DNA from 4 places in the Bacillus lumedeiriae genome. Region 2 is predicted to be linked to each of the others. Evidence: riboswitches for the same ligand, from Rfam matches in the RefSeq annotation. Region 2 holds a riboswitch; each other region holds the start of a gene.

Region 1 (5,566 bases), on a different contig from region 2:
TAAGCAAACCTTCTCGATTTTGTGTCGGATGTACAAGAAGTGCAGAGAGTATCGAGAAAATCAACACAGCACCGATCACTTCTAGTCCAATTAATCGGACGAGGTAGAAGAAATCCTGTCCTAGTTTACTGATGGCAATGGTGGAAAGCGGCTCTCCAATCGGTGTTAAAGATGCTCCAAGACCAATAGAGAAACAAGCTAAAATGACTAGCCGAACTTCTGATGGACGATCAAGTTTAAGAACACTGACAATTAATACTAAAATTAAAGCAGCAATAATCGCCGTAATCACACTCGAAAGTAAACCCAGCACCAACACAACTAGGGCGATAAATAACCGAAAAGGCACCCTGCGGCTGATGCCTAAAATTCCTTTTTCTAAAGGTGCCTTCAGCCATTTAAATAATAGACCGGCTATTAAAACAGCGGCCGTAATTTTAATAGGGTCTTCTAGCGCCCTAATTAGAAGAGACTTATCCATGACTCCACTGACAATCGCAGCTAACAAACCTATCACAAATAAAAACACTTCTAAATTTTCTTCCACACGCTTGATGAAAAAGGGAAAAAATAAAACGAGCAATAAAATAATGAATAACCCAATAGTCATTAAGTCCTTCCTTTCCAGCAAGCTTTTCTTGCAGCCAGCTATTTACATAGCAGCATCTAAAAAGCTATTTTTATTTTAACATATGCAAATAAACATCAAGTTAAAATAAAAAGACAGGAGATTAACCCAAAAGAGCCCCGCCTCACTTTCAACATCATGTATACCGTGGATCCCAATCCTTTGAATATACAATCTATTGTTGATGTGAGGTCTGACACTTGATCTTGAGTCAATCTCCTGTTCCTTATTTACACTCTTCCTTCATCAAATCCCGCAAACTCTCTTCGAAGGGCGCGTAGGCAATGCCCTTTTCAGTGACAATAGCTGTGATCAGCTCATGGTCAGTCACGTCAAAGGCTGGGTTGTAAACTTTTACATTCTCAGGTGCCATCGGCTTTTCGTACCATGTTGTACTGACTTCTTCTTCCTTTCGCAGCTCAATGGGAATGTCATCCCCTGCTGCGCAGTCCAAGTCGATTGTGGATAATGGAGCACACACGTAAAAAGGAATCCCATAGTGTTTCGCTAAAATAGCTACACCAGATGTGCCGATTTTATTCGCTGTATCTCCATTCGCAGCGACACGGTCGCAGCCGACAAGCACCGCTTGCACTTTGCCCTCTTTCATCACAATAGAAGCCATATTGTCACAAATTAACGTAACACCCACGCCTGCTTCTTGTAATTCCCAGGCAGTGAGACGCGCCCCTTGTAACAGCGGTCTCGTTTCATCCGCATAGACCCTGAAATCGTACCCGCGCTCCTGGCCTAAATAAATGGGTGCTAAAGCCGTCCCATATTTAGCCGTCGCAATCGTTCCTGCATTGCAATGAGTGAGAAGCCCCCATCCTGGTTCTAATAAGGAAAGTGCATGCTCGCCAATGGAAAGACAAACTTTTTCGTCTTCTGCACGAATGTTTTCTGCTTCTTCTTTTAACGCTCGTTTGATGTCCACAATACTTCTGCCCGCTTCCCGCTGCAATCGGTCCTCCATTCTGTTCAATGCCCAAAACAAATTAACCGCTGTGGGGCGGGAAGAGGCTAAATATTGCTTAACTTTTTTAAACTCATTTAAAAATCCAGCATGATCCGCTGCTTTTGATTGCTTCACACCCAAATAAATTCCATATGCTGCGGCAATTCCAATCGCTGGTGCCCCTCTCACTTTCAAATGATAGATGGCATCCCAAATCTCTTCTACTGTCGAAAGCTTTAGAAAGACTTTCTCATTCGGCAACAGTGTTTGATCGAGAAGAACGAGTGCATTGTTGTCATCATCAAGCCGGACTGATTGAATGGCTGCTACTGGTGTTGTCATGACTCTTTGCTCCTTCCTCAAATAAGTCCACACTTCGTTTTAACACGTGAATGAAATCATCACCTGTTCGAATGTCCGCCCGTTCAAGAATAAATGTTTTTCCTGCTGTTAAGCAAATTTTTTCCGCTGTTGCTCGGGCTTCTGTGTTAGAAATGGACGTCAAATCCTTTACATGCGCAATGCCAATGACTCTCCGGCACAGCTCAAGTCCGGCAACAGCCGCGGTATCTTCAAGAATTGAATCTAAATACCATTGTTTAAATCCAGGGAAAGAAGCTGTCTGTTCAGTCACTTTTTCATCCCAGGTTTGCAAAAACTTCTCCGAAAATAATTGAATCACTCCAGCGATCGTTTCTTCTAAATACCGTAAATAATCTTCTCTAACCTCTGTCTCTTCAATAGTACAGCTGGCATTCATATAAGCGAAGATTAAATTTGCCACGACATTCCCAATGTCATAGCCTGCCGGCCCATAAAAAGCAAACTCGGGATCAATAATTTTAGTAGAATCTTCTTTTATAAAAATGGAACCTGTATGAAGATCACCGTGAAGCAATGACTGAGCTTTCGTCATAAAATCAAACTTTAGCTTAGCCGTTTCTAATCGAAGGGCCTCATCGTTCCAAATCACTTCGCGCACAAACGATTTCGTTCCTTCAAAAACGTCATTCTGCTCACAATCATAAAACGGTTCTGTATACACCAAGTCTTCCGTAATTTCACAAAGCTCAGGGTTCGTAAATTGCTGCACAAGTCCTTTTTTCTCTTTATGATCCAACACGACATCCGATGTAAGCAGCAATGTACGAACGAGAAACGTCGTAATATGATCAGTGAACAATGGGAACTTTTTATGCTGCAACAGCGCCGAACGCATAATTTCATGATCAGATAAGTCATCCATGACGCAGCAATTCATTACTGGATCGTAAGCATATACTTTTGGCACGAAGCCAGGTGCCAGCTCTCCCTGAAGCGTCAAAATTTCGCTTTCAATGCGGTTTCGGTCCGGGGACACCTTAAAGGCATCTGAAATCCGAGCGACTGGTCCCGCCTGCTTAATAATAATAGATTGACCCCTATGACGGTCGACGACCTTGAATACGTAATTTAAATTGCCGTCTCCAATTTCACGGCATTCTAAATCCGCTCCCTCAGGAAAAATATCAAGTTTGCTTTGAGCATACTCCACTACATCTTCTTCATTCATTGTAAAATAAGCTGTCATAAAGTCTTTCAAATGAGTCGCCTCCCTTATCCCTGTCTATAATAGGCAAATTCTAGAGTAAATGTTTGATTCTCTCCTCTTGCAATAACTATTAGACTGTTTCAAAAAGCTCAAGCCATTCCCCGTCTGGTCCTTCAAAAAAGAAATAGCGGGAGCCGTTTGGAAGTGTCGTTATTTCTCTATCGATCAAGCGGACACCAGCCTCTTTCAATCTATTAATTTCACGCTCAATTCCTTCCACCTTTAACGCAAGGTGATGGACTTTCCCTTCAACTGGGAGCGAATCATTATAACCTTCTAACAATTCAATTTGCGTGCCCGATGAATCATCTGTACCAATAAAAGCGATCTTCACTTGTCCATTTGGATGATCTAATCGGCCAAGGAGACGAAATCCGATAATGTCTGTGTAAAACGAGATCGATTTTTCCAAATCCCTTACCATAATACCTACGTGTTCAATTCTTTTAATCATTTTCTCCGCCTCCCTTTTTAATCATTAACTCTCGTTAAGAATAGAGAGATTCGCTTTCGCTTGAAGAAGTGTCAGCTGATACTGAAATAAAAATTCACACGCTTCGAGAACCTTTTTCGCCTCGAAACCGTCTCTTCCCCAAACAGTAATGCCATGATTGCGAATCAAAACTGCTCCCTTGTCTTCATTTATAAAAGGAATCATAGCGGATGCTAAGGTTGGAATATGAGCGTGGTTATAAATAATTGGAATTTCCCACTCCGCTCCTTCTTCCCAGCGGTCAAATGCTTTAATAAGCTCTTGCCCCTTAAATACCACTTTACCATCGTCACCATATAGCTCTGAAATGACGTTATTAGCTACCGTATGAACATGGAGGCTGCAGCCGGCATTCGACCTCTGATAAATTTCACAATGAAGAATCGTCTCTGCAGACGGCTTGACATTCGTTTCGCCGACAGGCTTTCCCTCACTATCGACTATCAGGAAATCTTCATTCGTTTTTTTACGTTTATCTTTTCCGCTGGCAGTCACAAGAAACTGAAGCGGATCATTCTGAACTTTGATCGCTAAATTCCCGCTCGTTCCCATAAACCAGTCTCTTGCCGCCAGCTCATCTTTGATCTCTGCAAGCTCATTCACACGAGTTACGAGTACACTCATCTTTTTTCATCCCTTTCATTAGAAAAAACCTCTTCTGTAAGAAGAGGTTTCCGAAAAAACAACTTCTTATCTTCCAACGTGTCTGCTGTGAGAATTAGCACCGTGCTCTAAACGAGTCGGTTGCCGGGCATCTTAGGGCTCGTCCCTCCGCCTGCTCTTGATAAGAGTTTTTTATTAAGTTCATACTGCTTATGAAGTGGCGAGAACGCCCCATTCTTCAATCGCGCGCTTTAAAGGTTCTGACGTTTTTGCCGCTTCCTCTAAAGAGATTTGATTAACAGTTGCGTCAATCGCTGCACGGAATGCCTGCGTACCTTGTATCGGACCATCTGGATGCCCAAAGATTCCGCCTCCTGCATTCACAACAAGATTGTCTCCAAAGTTTTTCATTAGCTGCGGAACCATTCCTGGATGGATCCCTGCAGAAGGAACACCAAATGCTTGTTCAAATGGACTGTCTTCTACAAGTGCATGATTAATCGCCAATGCATCAGATGATGAAATGGCTACATTTCCATATGGACTCGGGAACAGTGAGAAATCACCGCCTGTTAGACGCGTTAATTTCCCTACCATTAAGGAATAAGAGTAGCCGCCGCCCGGCTGTCCAGAAAGAACACCTGATAACGCAGAATGCGCCACAATTGGCAAGCCAATATTGTCGTTTTCACGCAACGTTTGAAGAGCGTCCAGCCCGTATGCATGAACATTAAACAATAAAGCATTAGCCCCTAATTCTCGTGCCCGCTCCGCTTTCTCATGAAGCTCATTCGTTCTTCCTGACAAATTGACCGCATATAAAGCACGCTGTCCTGTGTTTTCATAATGGCGATCAATGATCTCTTTCGCTGTCGTAATCCGTTTATTAAACGGAGTTAAGTCGTTCTCAAATAAAATCTCATCATCTTTAATCAGATCGATGCCGCCTGCTAAAAGCTCTTCTAATTGAGCAGAGAAGAAAGAGAGATCTCTTCCCATCACTCCTTTAAAAATAGCCATTAATAACGGACGATTGCGAATATTCAATTGCTCACGAATGCCTTTTACCCCGAAACGTGGTCCTGGGAATTTTGCAAGCAGCTCGTCATCGAACGTTAAATCAACCAGTTCATAGCCCTCAAAAAAAGAAAGCTTTCCATATACAGTCGTCAAAATAGCCGGAAGATCTGCCGAGAAGTTAGCAGATGGATAATAAATTTTTACCGTGTCCTTTACTTCTCCTTTTTCCACTGATACGACTTCACCTTTATTTTTCTTTAATTGTTCTTGTTC
Region 2 (5,566 bases):
GGAGAAGATAGAGAAGATGCTTTTGCTGGATTTGAATTGTTGGAAGCTCATCCGCGAGTGACGAATCGTGTGCATATTTTCGGATTTTCAAGAGGTGGCGTGATGGCACTATTTACGGCTTTGGAAAAAGAACATGCGGCTTCTGTTGTTACATGGGGCGGCGTATCCGATATGATCTTAACATATGAGGAAAGAAAAGACTTGCGTCGGATGATGAAGCGGGTAATCGGCGGGAGTCCGAATAAACGAGAAGAGTTGTACAACTGGCGCACACCGCTGTATAAACTTGAGCAGTTAAAAGCACCTGTACTAATTATTCATGGATTGAAAGATGAGAATGTTTCACCCCAACATGCATTTCGTCTGGAGGAACGGTTACAGCAGGTGGATCATCCAGCCCAGACTTGGTACTTTCATCGGTATGGCCACTACTTTCCGCCAGCTGTTAACCGAAAAATCGTAACGGATTTATGCCGCTGGATGAAACAGCAGTAATAAAAGAGAAAACAGGGGAGGGATATGGGATGGGGATGCCAATGGAATTGAACACAATGATTGTGACGAAAGGCAAGGAGCAAAGACTAGAGGAGAACGTATTCTCTTTAAAAAAAGAGGGCTATCGATTATACCCTATAGATATACCGGTTCCTGTGCATAAAACAAGAGATGGGGATATAATCGGTACCGCCGTCATTGAAAAAGTCGAATGGACACAAGACGAAACACAAATTACATACAGGCTTATTTTTTTAAACTCTATTAATTAAAAAAGACGACTCGGGAACATAAGCAAAGCGGTAGAAATGGTAAACAATAAGTATAAGAGATAAACAAAGAGTGCACCGCTGGGGTGCACTCTTTGTTTATATGTTAGATTTGCGGTCCGCCAAGTTCTATAATTTCTTTTGATACGTTCGCAAACTTTTTGAAGTTTTCACGGAACTTACCAGCAAGTTCTGCTGCTTTTGTCATAAATGCATCTTCATCAGCCCAAGCCTTACGCGGAATTAATACATCATCCGGTACACCTGGTACATGAAGTGGAATTTGTAAGCCGAATGTTTTCGTTGTGTATGTTTCAACGTTGTTTAATTCACCTTCAAGAGCTGCTTGAACCATTGCACGTGTATAAGCAAGCTTCATGCGGGAGCCTACGCCGTATTCGCCGCCAGTCCAGCCAGTGTTGACAAGGAATACTTGAACGTTATGTTCGTCAATTTTCTTACCAAGCATTTCTGCATAGCGTGTCGCTTCAAGCGGAAGGAAAGGTGAACCAAAGCAAGTAGAGAATGTTGCTTGCGGAGAAGTAACACCGCGTTCTGTACCTGCAAGTTTAGATGTATATCCGCTCAAGAAATGGTACATTGCTTGTTCTTTTGTCAATTTGCTGATTGGAGGCAGAACGCCGTACGCATCAGCAGTTAAGAAGATAATTGTGTTCGGATGGCCGGCTACGCTTGGATCAACGATATTATCAATTGCTTGCAGCGGATAAGCGGCACGTGTATTTTCTGTCAAGCTGTTGTCATCGTAGTCAGGAATGCGTGTTTCTTCGTCAAGAACAACATTTTCAAGAACAGAACCGAAACGGATGGCATCGAAAATTTGAGGTTCTTTTTCACGGGAAAGTCCGATTGTTTTTGCGTAGCATCCGCCCTCAATATTGAAGACACCGTTAGAAGACCAGCCATGCTCATCATCACCGATTAAGCGGCGGTTTGGATCTGCGCTTAATGTTGTTTTACCTGTTCCCGAAAGACCGAAGAATAGAGCAACATCACCTTCGTAACCAACGTTTGCTGAGCAGTGCATAGATAAAATATCATTTTCAGGAAGAAGGTAGTTCATAACAGAGAAAATTGATTTCTTCATTTCCCCTGCATATTCCGTTCCACCGATCAAGACGATGCGGCGCTCAAAAGACACGATAATAAATGCCTCTGATTTTGTACCATCTACAGCAGGATCTGCTTTAAAGCTTGGAGCGGATACGATCGTGAAGCCAGCTTGATGATTCTCTAGTTCTTCCTTCGTAGGACGAATGAAAAGTTGATGAACAAACAAGTTGTGCCATGCATATTCGTTGATGACCTGAATTGGCAGACGGTGTGCTTGATCTGCTCCTGCAAAACCTTTGAAAACGAATAGTTCTTCTTTTTCACTTAAATAGTTGATTACTTTCTTGTATAATTGATCAAACACTTCAACAGAAATTGGCTCATTGACTGAACCCCAGTCGATTTTATCTTTGGTGGACGGTTCTTCAACGATAAATTTATCTTTAGGAGAACGCCCTGTATATTTGCCTGTTTCAGCACACACTGCACCAGAAGCTGTTAATACGCCTTCTTTGCGGTTAAGTACTTTTTCCACAAGTAATGGCACAGACGGCTGCATTGTTACGTTAGAACCCTTTAAAAGCTCCAAAATTTCGCTTGAAACGCTCACAGTCTTCATAAATTAATAACCATCCTTTATTTAAATTTAAATTAGTTATTTTTTTATCGTTTACTCAAAAGTAGTATAGCACATTCCAATTAATAGTCTATACTATTGATTTATTTTTTTGTAATTTTTTATTTATAACATACCCATTTCTCTATAAGAAGAAAAGCGGAAAAAGGAGGAGCTTTTTACGTGAAATTGGTTGACATCGCTGGCTGGATTTCGTATGATTTAACCTTGAACGGATACTCTTATCCTGAGCTGGCGGAGGGACAGGCCCGATGAAGCCCGGCAACCTGCTTGAATGTACGTGGCAGCCGCATAAACTGCCGTTGCTTATACATGTATAAGCTTCTTTTTCAAGACAAAGGTGCTAACCTGCTGCAAGGGCAAAACCTTGAACGATAAGAGTGAAAGGCCTATGTTGAAATGACCAACCTTTCCTCTCTTTATTTTCAGGAGGGGTTTTTTATTTTTTAAAAGGATAAACTTAGGGACATGAGTACCGTATAATGAACGATCAGCTGAACGAAAAGCTGATCATTTTTAAGGAGGAAGTTTCATGACAAAAAAACGCCGTCTTTTTACTTCAGAGTCAGTAACTGAAGGACATCCGGACAAAATTTGTGATCAGATTTCTGATGCTATTCTAGACGAGATCTTATCAAAAGATCCGAATGCACGTGTAGCAGCGGAAACATCTGTGACAACTGGCCTTGTGCTTGTAGCTGGGGAAATTACAACAACTTCTTATGTAGACATTAACAAAATCGTTCGGGAAACAGTAAGAGAAATTGGCTATACGCGCGCGAAATACGGATTTGATGCCGAAACGTGCGGTGTATTGACGTCTATTGATGAGCAGTCTGCTGATATTGCGGCAGGAGTCGATGTTGCGCTTGAGGCACGTGAAGGCCAGATGAGCGATGAAGAAATCGAAGCGATCGGTGCGGGAGACCAAGGATTAATGTTTGGATTTGCCTGCAATGAAACGAAGGAATTGATGCCTCTTCCAATTTCACTTGCTCATAAATTATCCCGCAGGTTGACAAAAGTGAGAAAAGATGATGTGCTTTCTTATTTGCGTCCAGACGGAAAAACACAAGTGACGGTTGAATATGATGAGAATGACAAGCCAGTCAGAGTAGACACGATTGTTATTTCTACTCAGCATCATCCGGAAGTAACACTTGAGCAAATTCAGCACGACTTACGCGAACATGTCATTAATCCAGTTGTTCCTGCTGAATTAATTGATGAAGAAACAAAATTCTTTATCAACCCGACAGGCCGTTTTGTTATCGGCGGTCCACAAGGAGATGCGGGCTTAACAGGCCGGAAAATCATTGTAGATACATACGGTGGTTATGCGCGTCATGGCGGAGGAGCTTTCTCCGGTAAGGATCCGACAAAAGTAGACCGTTCCGCTGCGTATGCTGCCCGCTATGTAGCAAAAAATATTGTCGCTGCCGGTCTTGCGGACAAATGTGAAGTTCAGCTAGCCTACGCAATTGGTGTAGCACAGCCTGTATCCATTTCAATTGATACATTTGGTACTGGCATAGTATCTGAAGATGTGCTCGTTCAGCTTGTCCGCAGCAACTTCGATTTACGTCCGGCTGGTATTATCAAGATGCTTGATCTGCGCCGTCCAATTTATAAACAAACAGCGGCTTATGGACATTTTGGCCGTACAGATGTTGATCTTCCTTGGGAAAGAGCAGATAAGGCGGAAACGTTAAGAGAGCAAGCAACAAACTAAACAAAGGTTCAACGTTCGTTTGGGCCGCCATCAGGCTGCTTGTAAACAATCTGAAGCCTTCAAACTCGTTAGGAGTTTGAAGGCTTTTTTTGAATGCTTTTATAATAATGTCCCTTTTCTACATACTCTCTAACGATTCTTTCCATGTCTTGTCGATCTGCATCATTCACAGGACGAATGACTTTTGCGGGCCGTCCAAAGGCGACTGAGTGAGGAGGGATGATTTTCCCTTGTGGAACGAGGCTTCCTGCACCGATAAAAGCACCTTCACCAATTTCAGCATTGTCTAAGATGATGGAGCCCATGCCAATGAGTGCGTTTTTTCTAATTTTGCAGCTATGCAGAATGACTTGATGGCCGATCGTTACTTCATCTTCAATGATCAGCGGATTGTTAGGACTTTGGTGCAGGACTGAATTATCTTGTATACTTACTTTTTTGCCGATAATGGTCGGGGCAACGTCTCCGCGGATAGAGGTGTTAAACCAAATGTTTGATTCCTCCCCGATTTTGACATCACCAGTAATGGTTACATAATCAGCTATATAAGCAGAATTAGCAATTTCAGGTGTTTTATTATTATAAGGATAGATCACTTCATGTTCCCCTTTCTGTCAGTTGTACAAGAAATATATAGAAGGTTTGCTTATTATTTTAACTAAAAGGGTTTGGTTTGTATAATAGAAGATAACAAATACAGTACTTATCAGTGCCAGAGGAGGAAACGTGATGTGGAAATGGGAAACAGAAAGTCAGCCAAGGGGCGTCATCGTTATGATTCATGGAGCAATGGAGCATCACGGCCGGTATGGCTGGCTGATTGAAATGTGGCGCAGAAATGGGTTTCATGTAGTAATGGGGGATTTGCCCGGTCAAGGAATGACGTCGCGGGCGACGAGAGGACACATTTCTTCTTTTAATGAATATATCGATGAAGTGAAAGAGTGGGTGCAGGCAGCTTATCAATTTGACTTGCCTTTATTTATATTTGGCCACAGTATGGGAGGACTCATAGCAATCCGGCTGCTTCAGGAAATGGAAGTGGAAACAGCAGGGGTCATTTTGTCGTCACCGTGTCTTAGAATGATTCATACACCACCCAAAATACTGGAAATGATGTCGTATGGCCTAAATTCACTTGCCCCTTCGTTGAGAATATCAACGGGGATGACAGTGGAAATGGCAACAAGGAATGAAGAGGTAAGACAAGCAGATAAAGAGGATACACTCTATATAAATAAAGTATCAGTCCGCTGGTACCGCGAGCTGCTGCAAGCGATCAAGGCGGCAGGATTAACAGTAGAGGACATGCCGGACGTGCCGCTTCTCGTCATGCAGGCAGGTGATGACTTAATTGTG
Region 3 (5,566 bases), on a different contig from region 2:
ATAAAAGAAAAATTCGCGGGCATGGCTGCAAAAGTTTATGCAAACGAAAGTGCCATCTACCGCACAGTAGGTTATTTTGAAAAACGGATGAGCCAGCTGTCAGAACAACAGCAGAAAGATGGATTAACTATAGCTGCCTCTATTGCTGAATATGCCATTGAATGTTCCCTGGGTAAGTTTTTTGGTTCAGAAGTGCTTGATTATGTCGTAGATGAGGGGGTGCAAATCCACGGCGGATACGGTTTTATGGAAGAGTATGAAATTGCGAGAATGTATCGTGACTCCCGCATTAACCGCATTTTTGAAGGGACGAATGAAATTAACCGTCTGCTCGTGCCAGGCACATATGTCCGGAAAGCATTGAAAGGAGAGCTGCCGCTGTTTGAAAAAGCGCAGGAGCTTCAGCAAGAAGTCATGATGCTCATGCCGGAAGAAGCCGGTACAGAAGCGCTCGATCAGGAGAAATATTTAGTAAAGCATGCGAAGAAAATCGGGCTTCTTGCTATTGGACTCGCCGTTCAGAAGTACGGAAAAGCATTGGAGAAAGAACAGGAGGTGCTGGCGAACATTGCGGATATTGTGAACAATATTTATGCGATGGAGTCGGTTGTCCTCCGTACAGAAAAAGCGATCGCCAAAAGCGGCAAGGAGAAAGCAAAGCAGAAGCTTTTATACACGCAAATCTATTGTCAGGAAGCATTTAACGAAATCGAAGCCCATGCGAAAGAAACGCTGATTGCTGTAGAAGAAGGGGATACGCTTCGGATCATGCTGTCTATCCTCCGGAAATTAACGAGACATACTCCGGTGAATGTGATTGCTAAAAAACGTGAAGCAGCTGACTGTCTGATTGATGCGGAAAAATATATTGTGTAAACAGAGAGGTGTCTCATAAGGGTTTGACACTTTGGTTTTGAGACAGAGGCTTACCGAAAAGATCGTTAAAAACGACTTTTAGGGTCAGCCTTTCTTTAGATTAAACGTTTGAAGAGGCTTGGGTCGTTTAAGTGAACATGAGAGAAAATCCTTTTCTTCTTTCAGCGTTTGTTGATTGTGGTGGAAGACGCGAAGACTCCCGCGGGGAAGTAAACACATGAGACCCCGCAGGAGCTTTAGCGACGAGGATTTTCACTGCTTGCCCCGCGGAAAGCGAAGTATCTGGAACGGAAATCAACGGACATTCTTTGGCGCTTTCAATTTGAGCCGTTTCCCCAGTTTTCCCTTGAATAGACATATTTTAATGAGCGAAGAAGGAGATTTAAGAAAGGTGTCGAATATATTTTTGAAACCGGGAATTTGTGCAGAATGGAGGCCAACTACAAGATGGCATTAACGTTTTACTGGTATCCGAAATGCGGAACATGCCGCAAAGCGAAAAAGTGGCTGGAAGAACACAACATTGAGTTTCAAGATATACATATTGTGGAGCACCCGCCTGCGAAAGAAGAATTAAAGGATTTATACGAGAAGAGCGGCCTCGAGTTAAAAAAGTTTTTCAATACGAGCGGTCAAAGGTATCGGGAGCTGGGGTTGAAGGACAAGGTCAAGACTGCTTCAGAAGAAGAACTGCTCGACTTGCTTGCGTCAGACGGCATGCTGATTAAGCGTCCGCTGACAACAGACGGTACGAAAGTGACTGTTGGTTTTAAAGAGGAAGAATTTAATCAACAATGGTTGTAGAGGTTGCACGAAGCATGTTTCTCTTGCTTTATGCCTTTATAATAAGTAAAGTTTTAGTTGAAATCAGGTAATGGAGGGATTCATATGAGTACACCGAAAGAATTGCGTTATTCAGAAGAACATGAGTGGGTAAAAACAGAAGATGGCAGCGTGCGCATCGGAATTACACATTTCGCGCAATCAGAGCTTGGCGACATCGTGTTCGTTGAACTTCCATCTGTTGGAGATGAAGTGAAAGCAGATGAGCCATTTGGCAGCGTAGAATCTGTGAAAACCGTTTCAGAATTGTATGCGCCTGTCAGCGGGAAAGTCGTTGCAGTGAACGAAGAACTAGATGATAGTCCTGAATTCGTTAACGAATCACCGTATGAGAAAGCGTGGATGATCGTTGTCGAATTATCAGATCCTGCACAGCTGGACAACTTAATGACAGCTGAGCAGTACGATGCAATGACACAAGAAGATTAATGATTCAAAAGAACACTTCCATATAGGGGGTGTTCTTTTGCCATTTCTCATACAATAAAGAACAATGAAATGATGGAGCCAGATATCGCGATGGTGGAGGATGATGATCATGTTTACAGAGAAAACGATTATTGTCGAAGGCGTTTCGGATCGAAAGAAGGTGCAAGAGATTGTAAGGGAACCGATCGACATTATTTGTACAAATGGCACGATCGGGCTAAGCCGGCTGGATGAGCTGATTGAGAGCTTATACGGACGGGATGTTTATATTCTTGTTGATGCTGACCGGGCAGGAGAAAAGCTGCGCAAGCAATTTATCCGCGAATTTCCGGAAGCACATCATCTATATATCGACCGTGTTTATAAAGAAGTCGCCACCGCTCCATATCGACATCTAGCTTCAGTGCTGCTTAGTGCGAATATTGATGTGCATGGAGAGTTTTTGCAAAAGGATGGATAGCATGCAAATGGAAAAAGATATAGGGACAATCGTGCAAGAGAATGGCTTGACGGCCATATATGCGTATACGCCGATGTGCGGTACGTGCCAATTGGCTGGCAAAATGGTTCGCGTTGTTGAAAAAGTGACGACAGCATTTGTCTGGCTTCATATTGATTTAAATTATTATGAAAGTTTTGCAGTTGAACAGATGATTGAAAGTGTCCCATGCCTGCTCGTTTTTAAAGACGGACAATTAGTGGAAAAGATGTACGCGTTTCATTCCGTTCCTCACTTGTATGAAAAGCTGAACAAATACATCTAAAAGGTGCGTACTTTGTCGAGCAATTCATGAAGGGAATTTCCTCTTTCGCTTGGAATGTATACTTTAAGGAAAGCGGAGGAGGAAATAAAAATGGAAGAGAAATTGTTGGCTATGCAGGCTGCCTGTCAAAGCAAAACACATATATGGCCGCTGCTGCCGCTCAGACCTATCTACGTCCTTCTTGAGAGCGGAGGCAGCAGCTGGGTGCTGACGATTAATGATCAAGGGGTTCAGATCTCAAATGGAAGTACAGATCACTGGCACTTAAAGATTAGCGGAGAAGTGGAGCCGCTATTGACAGGACAAGGACAGCTGCGTCTTTATGAACGAATGGGAACAGTGGAAGTATTAGGGTTTTATCGGGTGAAGCTTTGGTTTGAATCATTGCTTTGGCTGTGCCGTCCATATAGTGAAACATTTGGCATCGCTTAAAATCGATTTTAAGCGGTTGGGTGATTGACAAAATTCGACGGATAATGATAGAATCAAGCCACTGAGAAAATATATAACATATACGACTCTTATCAAGAGAGGTGGAGGGATGTGCCCTGCGAAGCCCGGCAACCATCAACAGCAGCTGTTTGTTGAAAAGGTGCCAATTCACACAAAGCGCTGTGCTTTGGGAGATGAGAGAAAGGAAACTGATAAAAGTATGCCTTTCTGCTCATTGAGCGGAAGGGTTTTTATTTTGTCAGGAAAGACTGATTGGAGGAAAGTCTCAGCATGATTTCAATAGCTAACGTGAAGAAAGTTTTTTCCACGAAAAACGGTACCGTCACAGCAGTCGATGAGATTGATTTAACGATAGATCAAGGAGAAATTTTTGGAGTAATTGGATACAGTGGAGCTGGAAAAAGTACACTGATCCGGATGCTGAACGGGCTGGAAACACCGTCTTCTGGTTCCGTTGTTGTTGCAGGCCGTGAAGTATCAAAAATCCGCGGAAGTGAGCTGCGTAAGGCACGTCAGGAAATCGGCATGATTTTTCAGCACTTTAATCTTCTTTGGTCAAGAACGGTGCGGGAGAATATTGCGTTTCCATTAGAAATTGCCCGCGTTCCTAAAGAGGAACGGAACAAGAAAGTAGCCGAGCTTATTAAATTAGTCGGTCTTGAAGGAAGAGAGGATGCTTATCCGTCTCAATTGAGCGGCGGGCAAAAGCAGCGCGTCGGTATTGCCCGGGCGCTTGCTAATGATCCGAAAGTTCTTTTGTGTGATGAAGCGACCTCCGCACTTGACCCGCAAACGACAGATGCCATTTTAGAACTGCTCGTTGACATTAATGAGCGTCTTGGATTAACGATTGTACTCATTACTCACGAAATGCACGTTATTCGAAAGATTTGCCACCGGGTCGCTGTGATGGAGGCAGGACGTGTCGTTGAATTAGGACCAGTGCTCGATGTTTTCAGATCGCCGGATCAGCCTATTACGAAGCGTTTCGTTCAGCAGGTAACAGAGCCGGAAGAATCGAAAGAAACGATCGAGCATTTACTTGAGCAGTTCCCGAATGGAAAAGTGATTAAACTTACCTTTATTGGGGAAAGTGCAGAACAGCCGATCATTACGAACCTGATCCGTCAATTTAATATAGAAGTAAATATCGTTCAAGGGAAAGTGTCACAAACGCAAAATGGCGCATACGGCTCGCTGTTTGTTCATTTAACAGGTACTCAGGAAGAGGTAGAAAAGGCAGTGGCTTATCTCGAAAAGCAAAAAGTCAGCTCGGAGGTGATCAGCCATGCTTAAACAATGGTTTCCGAATGTGGATTGGATAAAGATGTGGGAGGCAGCCATTGAAACGCTTTATATGACAGGTGTTTCTGTTCTAGCTACATTTATTTTTGGCATAATACTTGGCTTGCTATTATTTTTAACGGCAAAGGGGAACATATGGGAAAATAAAGCGATTTATAGCGTAGTTGCTGCATTCGTTAATATCTTCCGATCGATTCCTTTCATTATACTAATTGTTTTATTAATTCCATTTACGAAATTTGTTGTAGGAACAATGATTGGTGAAAATGCGGCCTTGCCGGCTCTGATTATCGGGGCAGCGCCTTTTTATGCACGAATGGTTGAAATCGGCCTGCGCGAAATCGATAAAGGGGTCATTGAGGCAGCGAAAGCGATGGGAGCGAAAACGAGTACGATCGTTTTGAAAGTGCTTCTGCCTGAATCTATGCCGGCCCTTATATCTGGTATTACAGTTACAGCGATCGCACTCGTCGGCTATACAGCGATGGCCGGTGTGATCGGTGCCGGAGGACTTGGGAATCTTGCTTATCTTGATGGATTCCAGCGCAGCCGGAGTGATGTGACTCTCGTAGCAACTATTATCATCTTAATTATCGTGTTTGTGATCCAATTGATTGGTGACTTCATCACCAGCAAATTAGATAAAAGATAAATTGTAGGAGGGAAAGAAAGAATGAAAAAGTGGTTACTCGCATTATTGACAGCGTTCGCTGTATTTGCACTTGCTGCATGCGGCAGTTCAACTGAGAAGAAAGATGAACAAGCAGGCGGGGACGGCGGTAAAGACGATAAGGAGATCGTTGTCGGCGCATCAAATGTTCCACATGCCGTTATTCTAGAAGAAGCTAAGCCGCTGCTTAAAGAAAAAGGGTATGATTTGAAGATTGAAACATTCC
Region 4 (5,566 bases), on a different contig from region 2:
ATCCATATAAAAATCAGACGTATAGAAAACTGTTTTCGCACTAAATTCTCCTACATCCGCAGCAAACACAGTTGATTCTGTTCCATTAATTAAAGCGACGCGTCCCGTCTCCATCGGAGCCATATCTTCCGTGATAAGAATCGCCATCGCCTCGTCCAAATAATACACTTTGGGAACAGATCCTGGAAGAATTCTATCATATTCTTGTAGTACTTTTGCTTCGAACGTTACCCGATCAAGGGGCATCGGCATACTATCCCCTACTACCCTGCAGTACGGTACAGCCTGCTTAAGAATTAAGCTCTTCTGTTCGCCTGACAATCGATACACATGATTAATTTTCCCGTCACTTACTTCCTCCACTGAAGCTTGTTCTTGCTCATGAAAGAGGCCTAGCTTTTTGACATATTGCACAAGCTCTTCGTGACTTAAAAATGCATATCCCTCTTTGACTTCCTGTTGATTCGTTACTTGGCTCATTCTTTCCCGCCTCTTTCCTGTTGATAAAATGAAACTTCCATCAGCGGGTGATTCTCTTCATTCCCCACTGATGGAATAAAGAACTCAGGCTAAGGACGCCACGTCCTGTGGCAACGCCTGAGTAACCAACATCCTGTTGGCCCGCGAATGGATTGGGCGTTTACTGGCAGTTGATCGCCCGCCTATGCTTCTTTAGAAACACCTTGAAGCCTTGAGCCGGTGGTCTTACTGTCAGTTAACGCGGGATAAATATCACGGTGCATTAGTAAACAGGCACCCATCCTTCTTCTGTCACAAAAATACGAACAGCAACAACTTTCCGGTCCTCAGCTAATGTAAAGTAGTGGCGGACATTTTCCGGAACAGAGATCAAATCACCTGGGTTTAAATGAACTTCAAAAAACCGCTCATCTTTTCCTTGGATAATGAAAATTGCATGGCCGCTCGCAATAAAACGTACTTCATCATCTGTATGATGATGCTCACGCTCAAAGTTTTTCAATAATTCTTCAAGGTTAGGTGTATGATCAGCAAGTGAAATAACATCCCATGCTTTGTATCCACGTCTAGCTGAAATATCCTTAATCTCTTCTTCAAATGCATCTAACACGCCTTGCTTTTCTTCGTCACTCAATACGTATTTCTCTTGTAAATGAGAAGGTAATTTATGAATATCCCAATGTTCATAAATGACATCGTTCTGCTGTAAAAATGAAATCACTTCTTCTTGATTGTCAATAACTTCATTTGTTCCTTGAATTTTGATCGTTGTCATCTTATATTCCCCCTAATTATTCAACATCTTATTTTAACTTTTCTAAAATTTCAATACAATCATAAAACGTATCAAAAGGTTGATAAGGAATTGACAGTGTCTCGCATTTTTCTGATAAGTAATCTCTTGCTATCACTGTATCGGCAATTTTCGCAGCTTGTAAATCAGTTACTGAATCACCGATCACGATGGAATGCGTGTCCCCGCTTGACAGCGCACGGATAATAGAAGGTTTACAGCACCCACAATTTTGGTTCGGACATTTCTCATCACACGCATGAGGCCAATGAATGTGAATATTCTCTCCACTGAAATCCCCTTCATTGCAATATAGTCCAGTAATCGACTCAAATGGCTGTAACATCGGTTTTACGAAAAAGTCAATTCCTCCACTTACAATGTAAAGAGGAATGTTTTGTTCTTTCGTATACCGAACGAAGTCATTAAACCCGTCTCTTATTTCGGCCGTTTCCAAAACAAAGTCAACTATTTCCTGCTTCAAAGAAGAAGGAAGAAGCTGAAACATTTTTCCGACGCCCTCTTGAATACTGATGGATTGAGATAACACATCATCCTTCAACTTCTCCCATTCAGGAGGGGCAAACTGCTTCATAATACTAATAATGTTATCTTTCTTCGTCACCGTACCATCGAAGTCACAAAAGATGATTGGCTTTTTCAAGATGTCGTCACTTCTTTCCATAGCATTTAAAAAAACCTCTTCTATTAAGAAGAGGTTTAAAAAAACAACTTCTTATCTTCCAACATCGTTGCTGTAAGAATTAGCACCGTGCTCACAACGAGTCGGTTGCCGGGCTTCTTAGGGCTTATCCCTCCGCCTGCTCCTGATAAGAGTTTATTTGTTAAGTTTATATTCATATCATACCACTAGGATTATGACATGTTCTCTCATCACTGTCAATATCCTTTTCTTGTCCAGCTGCAGCGCCTTGTTCCTCGGGTCAAATAACCTTCCACCAATGAAGCCAAAGGGCGGCTTCTTTGGTGAAAGAACATTTGCCTGTCGGAGCAGTTCAGGCGCTTTCGCTTTTCTTGTCCAGCTCCGCCTCCTTGGGGCTCGAGGTCATATGCCATTCTGGCCAGAAGGTTCAAGAGCAACCTTCCAGCCGGCTCGTCTTATGCTTGTCGCCGATAAGCGGGCGCCTTCCGCTTTTCTTTATGAAACGAGTGTTGCTGTTTTTTTGCGCATGTTTTCTTCTTCCGGTACTCGGATGAATTTAACAATGATTGAGCTAATCAGATGAAGTGCCGCGAAGATCCAGATCACTCCTTCTGCTCCAATGAGACCGATAAAGGCTAAAGCTAAAGCTGGTGCAACGAATGTCGATAAACCAGCGCCAAGGTTTAGCACGGACATAGCCGCTCCCTTATCTTCCCCAGCAACAGATGGTACTAGTGCTCCAATTGGAACGTAACCGGCCAGCATACTTCCCCAAATAAATCCGACAATGCTTGTCGCGAGAAGGTTTCCGTTTGTAAGTACCGGTGTGTAATATAAAAGGACAGTGAAAACAGCACAGCCAACGCCGCCAAACCACATGATCGTGTTTTTCCAGCCAAATTTATCTCCAACAATTCCGAAAATCAAATTAAATAGAATATTCCCCATGAAAGCTGTACCCCATAATTGCAGCCAAACTGTTGTTTCAATTCCATGTTCCGCCATATGAAGCGGCAGGAACACCGGAAATCCGTAAGCACCTAAACTATTAATTACTCTGACAACTCCACCGGCAGCTACCCTTGGGTTCGTCTTCATAATCGTGATTCCTTTTAATAGTTCATTTAATTTTTCTTTTGTGCTTGAACCTTTTTTCTGTTCAAACTTGTCTTTATTCATCACTAAAGCAAAGAACGCACCGACACATACCCAGAAAATAGAAGTCCATAATGTATTGATGTATCCAAAATGTTTAAGTGCATAACTTGAATACCAAGCGCCAAGTACCATCATTCCTGCACAAAACGCAAACCAAAACCATCCAACAGCTGTACTTAATTTATGTTGAGGTGTACGATAAATCACCCACGTTAAAAAGGAATAAACAAAAAGAGGATAACCGAACCCTTTAATAAAGTACGTCGCTAACATAACTGGATAATTCATGCTTTCAAATCCAAACGTGATAAATCCTGCTGTACCCACAATATAAAATAATAATCCCATGAGCATCGAACGCTTTGCGCCAAACGCTTCTAAACAAACCCCTGAAAACCAAGAAGCAATCGCTATAGAAATACCGTATACACTAAAAATGGCCGCTGCATGCTGGATAGACAAGCCATTTTCGATAAGGAACGGACTCAGCCACCCGGCTTCAAGCCCATCTCCCATCATAAACAGCATCACACCTAAAAAGCCCCAGCCTAATTTTTTAGGTATTCCAATTTTATCTAACATGTTTGTTTCCTCATCTTTCCTTATTATTTATTCTAGTTGTTATATGCTGCATTTATCTTTGAAAAAAAATGTTGTGCTTGTTTCCACTCTTCGTACATCCAGTCATCATGTCCACGGTCAGGCGTAATTACCTTGATATCACCTGATAATGCATCATTAACCCCTAATGCCTGGTTGCATATAACAGCAGCCCCTACAACCGATGCCTGATTAAATCCTTGACGAATGTGCACTTCTTTTTGAAGTAGATTGGCTGCAAATTGAGCTAACGTTTCACTTTGAAAACCGCCGCCACAAGCCCACACATATGGTAAATTATAAGGAGTTACTTCACATAATTGATCAAAATACCACCTAATTGTGCAAGCAATTTCCCATAGAGCTGCAGCTGTAAAATGAGCGCGGCTTAAGTCTTGTTCTAACGGTGCATTAAAAATGAATCCGCCTTTTTTAGAGGCATTTTTTTCATCTGTCAAATACATCCCCAATACCGATATACAGTCGGTCATCTCAAGTTTGCTCATTTCCTGTTCCATTTGCTGATAACCCTCATTTGGATAGAAAATATTTTTTAACTTCTGATAATTAAGTCCAGTAATACCCGGATTAGTCTCTAGCAGCCATCGTTTTTTATCCGTATGGGAATTGGTCCATGCCCTTCTTTCATTATCCACACTGTATTCATCTGTAATTTTGCAAATAGGGGTAGTTGTGCCGGATACGATAACGATATCGTGATTTTGAGCAAACGTACTTTCGATTGCTAGCTGTGTATCCCCTCCACCTACAACAATCAAAACGTCTTCTTTTACTTCCAGCTCCTTTGCCACAGTCGGTAGAATTTCACCAAGAATGGAGCCAGACCATCTTAGTTCGGGTAATAAGCTCGGAGAAAGCCCAATTCGAGCACACATCGCCTCAGACCATTCTTTTTTTCGAACATCATATAGTAACGTTTCTGTCGCCTGTGATGGCTCATAAATGAGTACACCACTTAATTTATACGTCACCCAATCACTAATACTAGTAAACGATGTGATCTGATCCCATAACAGCGGCTGCCTCTTTTTGAGAGCTATTAGCTTTAAAGCTGAAAACAATGCAGATGGCAATCGTCCCGTTGTTTTATAGATATAATCGGGATCTAACAGCTCTTTTTCCCACTCGCGGCCTCGATTATCAATATTCGGTAAACCAATAAATGAATATCCATCCTGATCTTGAAGGACAATTCCCTGCCTTTGACTCGTTGATGTTATCGCCTTAATTGTCACATGCGGGACACTCGCTATCGCTTTTTTTGCTAATCCAACTAGCTGTTTCCAAAGTAAATCAGGTGAAAAGTAGCGACTATCAGGATAAAGAGGCTCTGTTTCATAATGAATATCTTCTCGCTCAACATGGACAACTTCACCTGTAGTCGCAACGATTGCTACCCTCGCATTTCCAGTACCAATATCAAATACTAAATAACCTTGTTTGATCGTCACTTTTCCACTCCTTTCTTATGACATTTCATCCAAGCCTTTCCTATTATATAAGGTTGGAATTTGAAAGGTATGTTGTGTATGCCACTTCGTTACCGCTTGATTCATAATGGATACGTGATGATCCTCAACCTCATAACTTGCACCCGCAAGATGAGGAGTGGCTAACACATTTGGTAATTGGATAATTTCATAGTCACTTTGATCAGGAGGCTCATGATAAAATACATCCAAAATGGCTCCCCTAATCTTCCGTTCTTTTAAAACATAAACAAGGGCTTTTCTTTCAACGACTACAGCTCTTGACGTATTTACTAAAACGGCATCTTCTTTCATAAGTCCTAAATAATGTTCATTAATCATTCCAATGGTTTCCTCTGTTCGGGGTAAGTGAATAGAAAC

The links. A riboswitch is a leader RNA that binds a small molecule or an ion and turns the genes downstream of it on or off. The one in region 2 is predicted to bind S-adenosylmethionine.
Region 1: it holds a riboswitch for S-adenosylmethionine, as region 2 does, so the genes downstream of both, QYG89_RS09795 (methylthioribulose 1-phosphate dehydratase) here and metK (methionine adenosyltransferase) in region 2, are expected to answer to the same signal.
Region 3: it holds a riboswitch for S-adenosylmethionine, as region 2 does, so the genes downstream of both, QYG89_RS12600 (methionine ABC transporter ATP-binding protein) here and metK (methionine adenosyltransferase) in region 2, are expected to answer to the same signal.
Region 4: it holds a riboswitch for S-adenosylmethionine, as region 2 does, so the genes downstream of both, QYG89_RS09815 (2-hydroxy-3-keto-5-methylthiopentenyl-1-phosphate phosphatase) here and metK (methionine adenosyltransferase) in region 2, are expected to answer to the same signal.

Annotation. Positions count from the first base shown of each region.
Region 1 covers NZ_JAUIYO010000006.1:37,444-43,009, forward strand. The annotation lists gene QYG89_RS09775 (DUF1646 family protein) at 1-610, opposite strand, end outside; gene mtnA (S-methyl-5-thioribose-1-phosphate isomerase) at 855-1,928, opposite strand; gene mtnK (S-methyl-5-thioribose kinase) at 1,888-3,156, opposite strand; gene QYG89_RS09790 (VOC family protein) at 3,248-3,631, opposite strand; gene QYG89_RS09795 (methylthioribulose 1-phosphate dehydratase) at 3,656-4,294, opposite strand; SAM riboswitch class I at 4,358-4,461, opposite strand; gene QYG89_RS09800 (2,3-diketo-5-methylthiopentyl-1-phosphate enolase) at 4,484-5,566, opposite strand, start outside.
Region 2 covers NZ_JAUIYO010000001.1:657,607-663,172, reverse strand. The annotation lists gene QYG89_RS03365 (alpha/beta hydrolase family protein) at 1-495, shown strand, start outside; gene QYG89_RS03360 (DUF2584 domain-containing protein) at 525-767, shown strand; gene pckA (phosphoenolpyruvate carboxykinase (ATP)) at 871-2,457, opposite strand; SAM riboswitch class I at 2,694-2,856, shown strand; gene metK (methionine adenosyltransferase) at 3,008-4,207, shown strand; gene QYG89_RS03345 (gamma carbonic anhydrase) at 4,276-4,803, opposite strand; gene QYG89_RS03340 (alpha/beta hydrolase) at 4,937-5,566, shown strand, end outside.
Region 3 covers NZ_JAUIYO010000011.1:18,745-24,310, forward strand. The annotation lists gene QYG89_RS12570 (acyl-CoA dehydrogenase family protein) at 1-876, shown strand, start outside; gene QYG89_RS12575 (arsenate reductase family protein) at 1,324-1,680, shown strand; gene gcvH (glycine cleavage system protein GcvH) at 1,765-2,148, shown strand; gene QYG89_RS12585 (toprim domain-containing protein) at 2,258-2,608, shown strand; gene QYG89_RS12590 (thioredoxin family protein) at 2,610-2,912, shown strand; gene QYG89_RS12595 (hypothetical protein) at 3,003-3,344, shown strand; SAM riboswitch class I at 3,431-3,545, shown strand; gene QYG89_RS12600 (methionine ABC transporter ATP-binding protein) at 3,636-4,661, shown strand; gene QYG89_RS12605 (methionine ABC transporter permease) at 4,654-5,322, shown strand; gene QYG89_RS12610 (MetQ/NlpA family ABC transporter substrate-binding protein) at 5,344-5,566, shown strand, end outside.
Region 4 covers NZ_JAUIYO010000006.1:43,968-49,533, forward strand. The annotation lists gene mtnK (S-methyl-5-thioribose kinase) at 1-480, opposite strand, end outside; gene QYG89_RS09810 (cupin domain-containing protein) at 743-1,255, opposite strand; gene QYG89_RS09815 (2-hydroxy-3-keto-5-methylthiopentenyl-1-phosphate phosphatase) at 1,284-1,958, opposite strand; SAM riboswitch class I at 2,007-2,110, opposite strand; gene QYG89_RS09820 (MFS transporter) at 2,433-3,677, opposite strand; gene QYG89_RS09825 (FGGY-family carbohydrate kinase) at 3,710-5,167, opposite strand; gene QYG89_RS09830 (2-hydroxyacid dehydrogenase) at 5,183-5,566, opposite strand, start outside.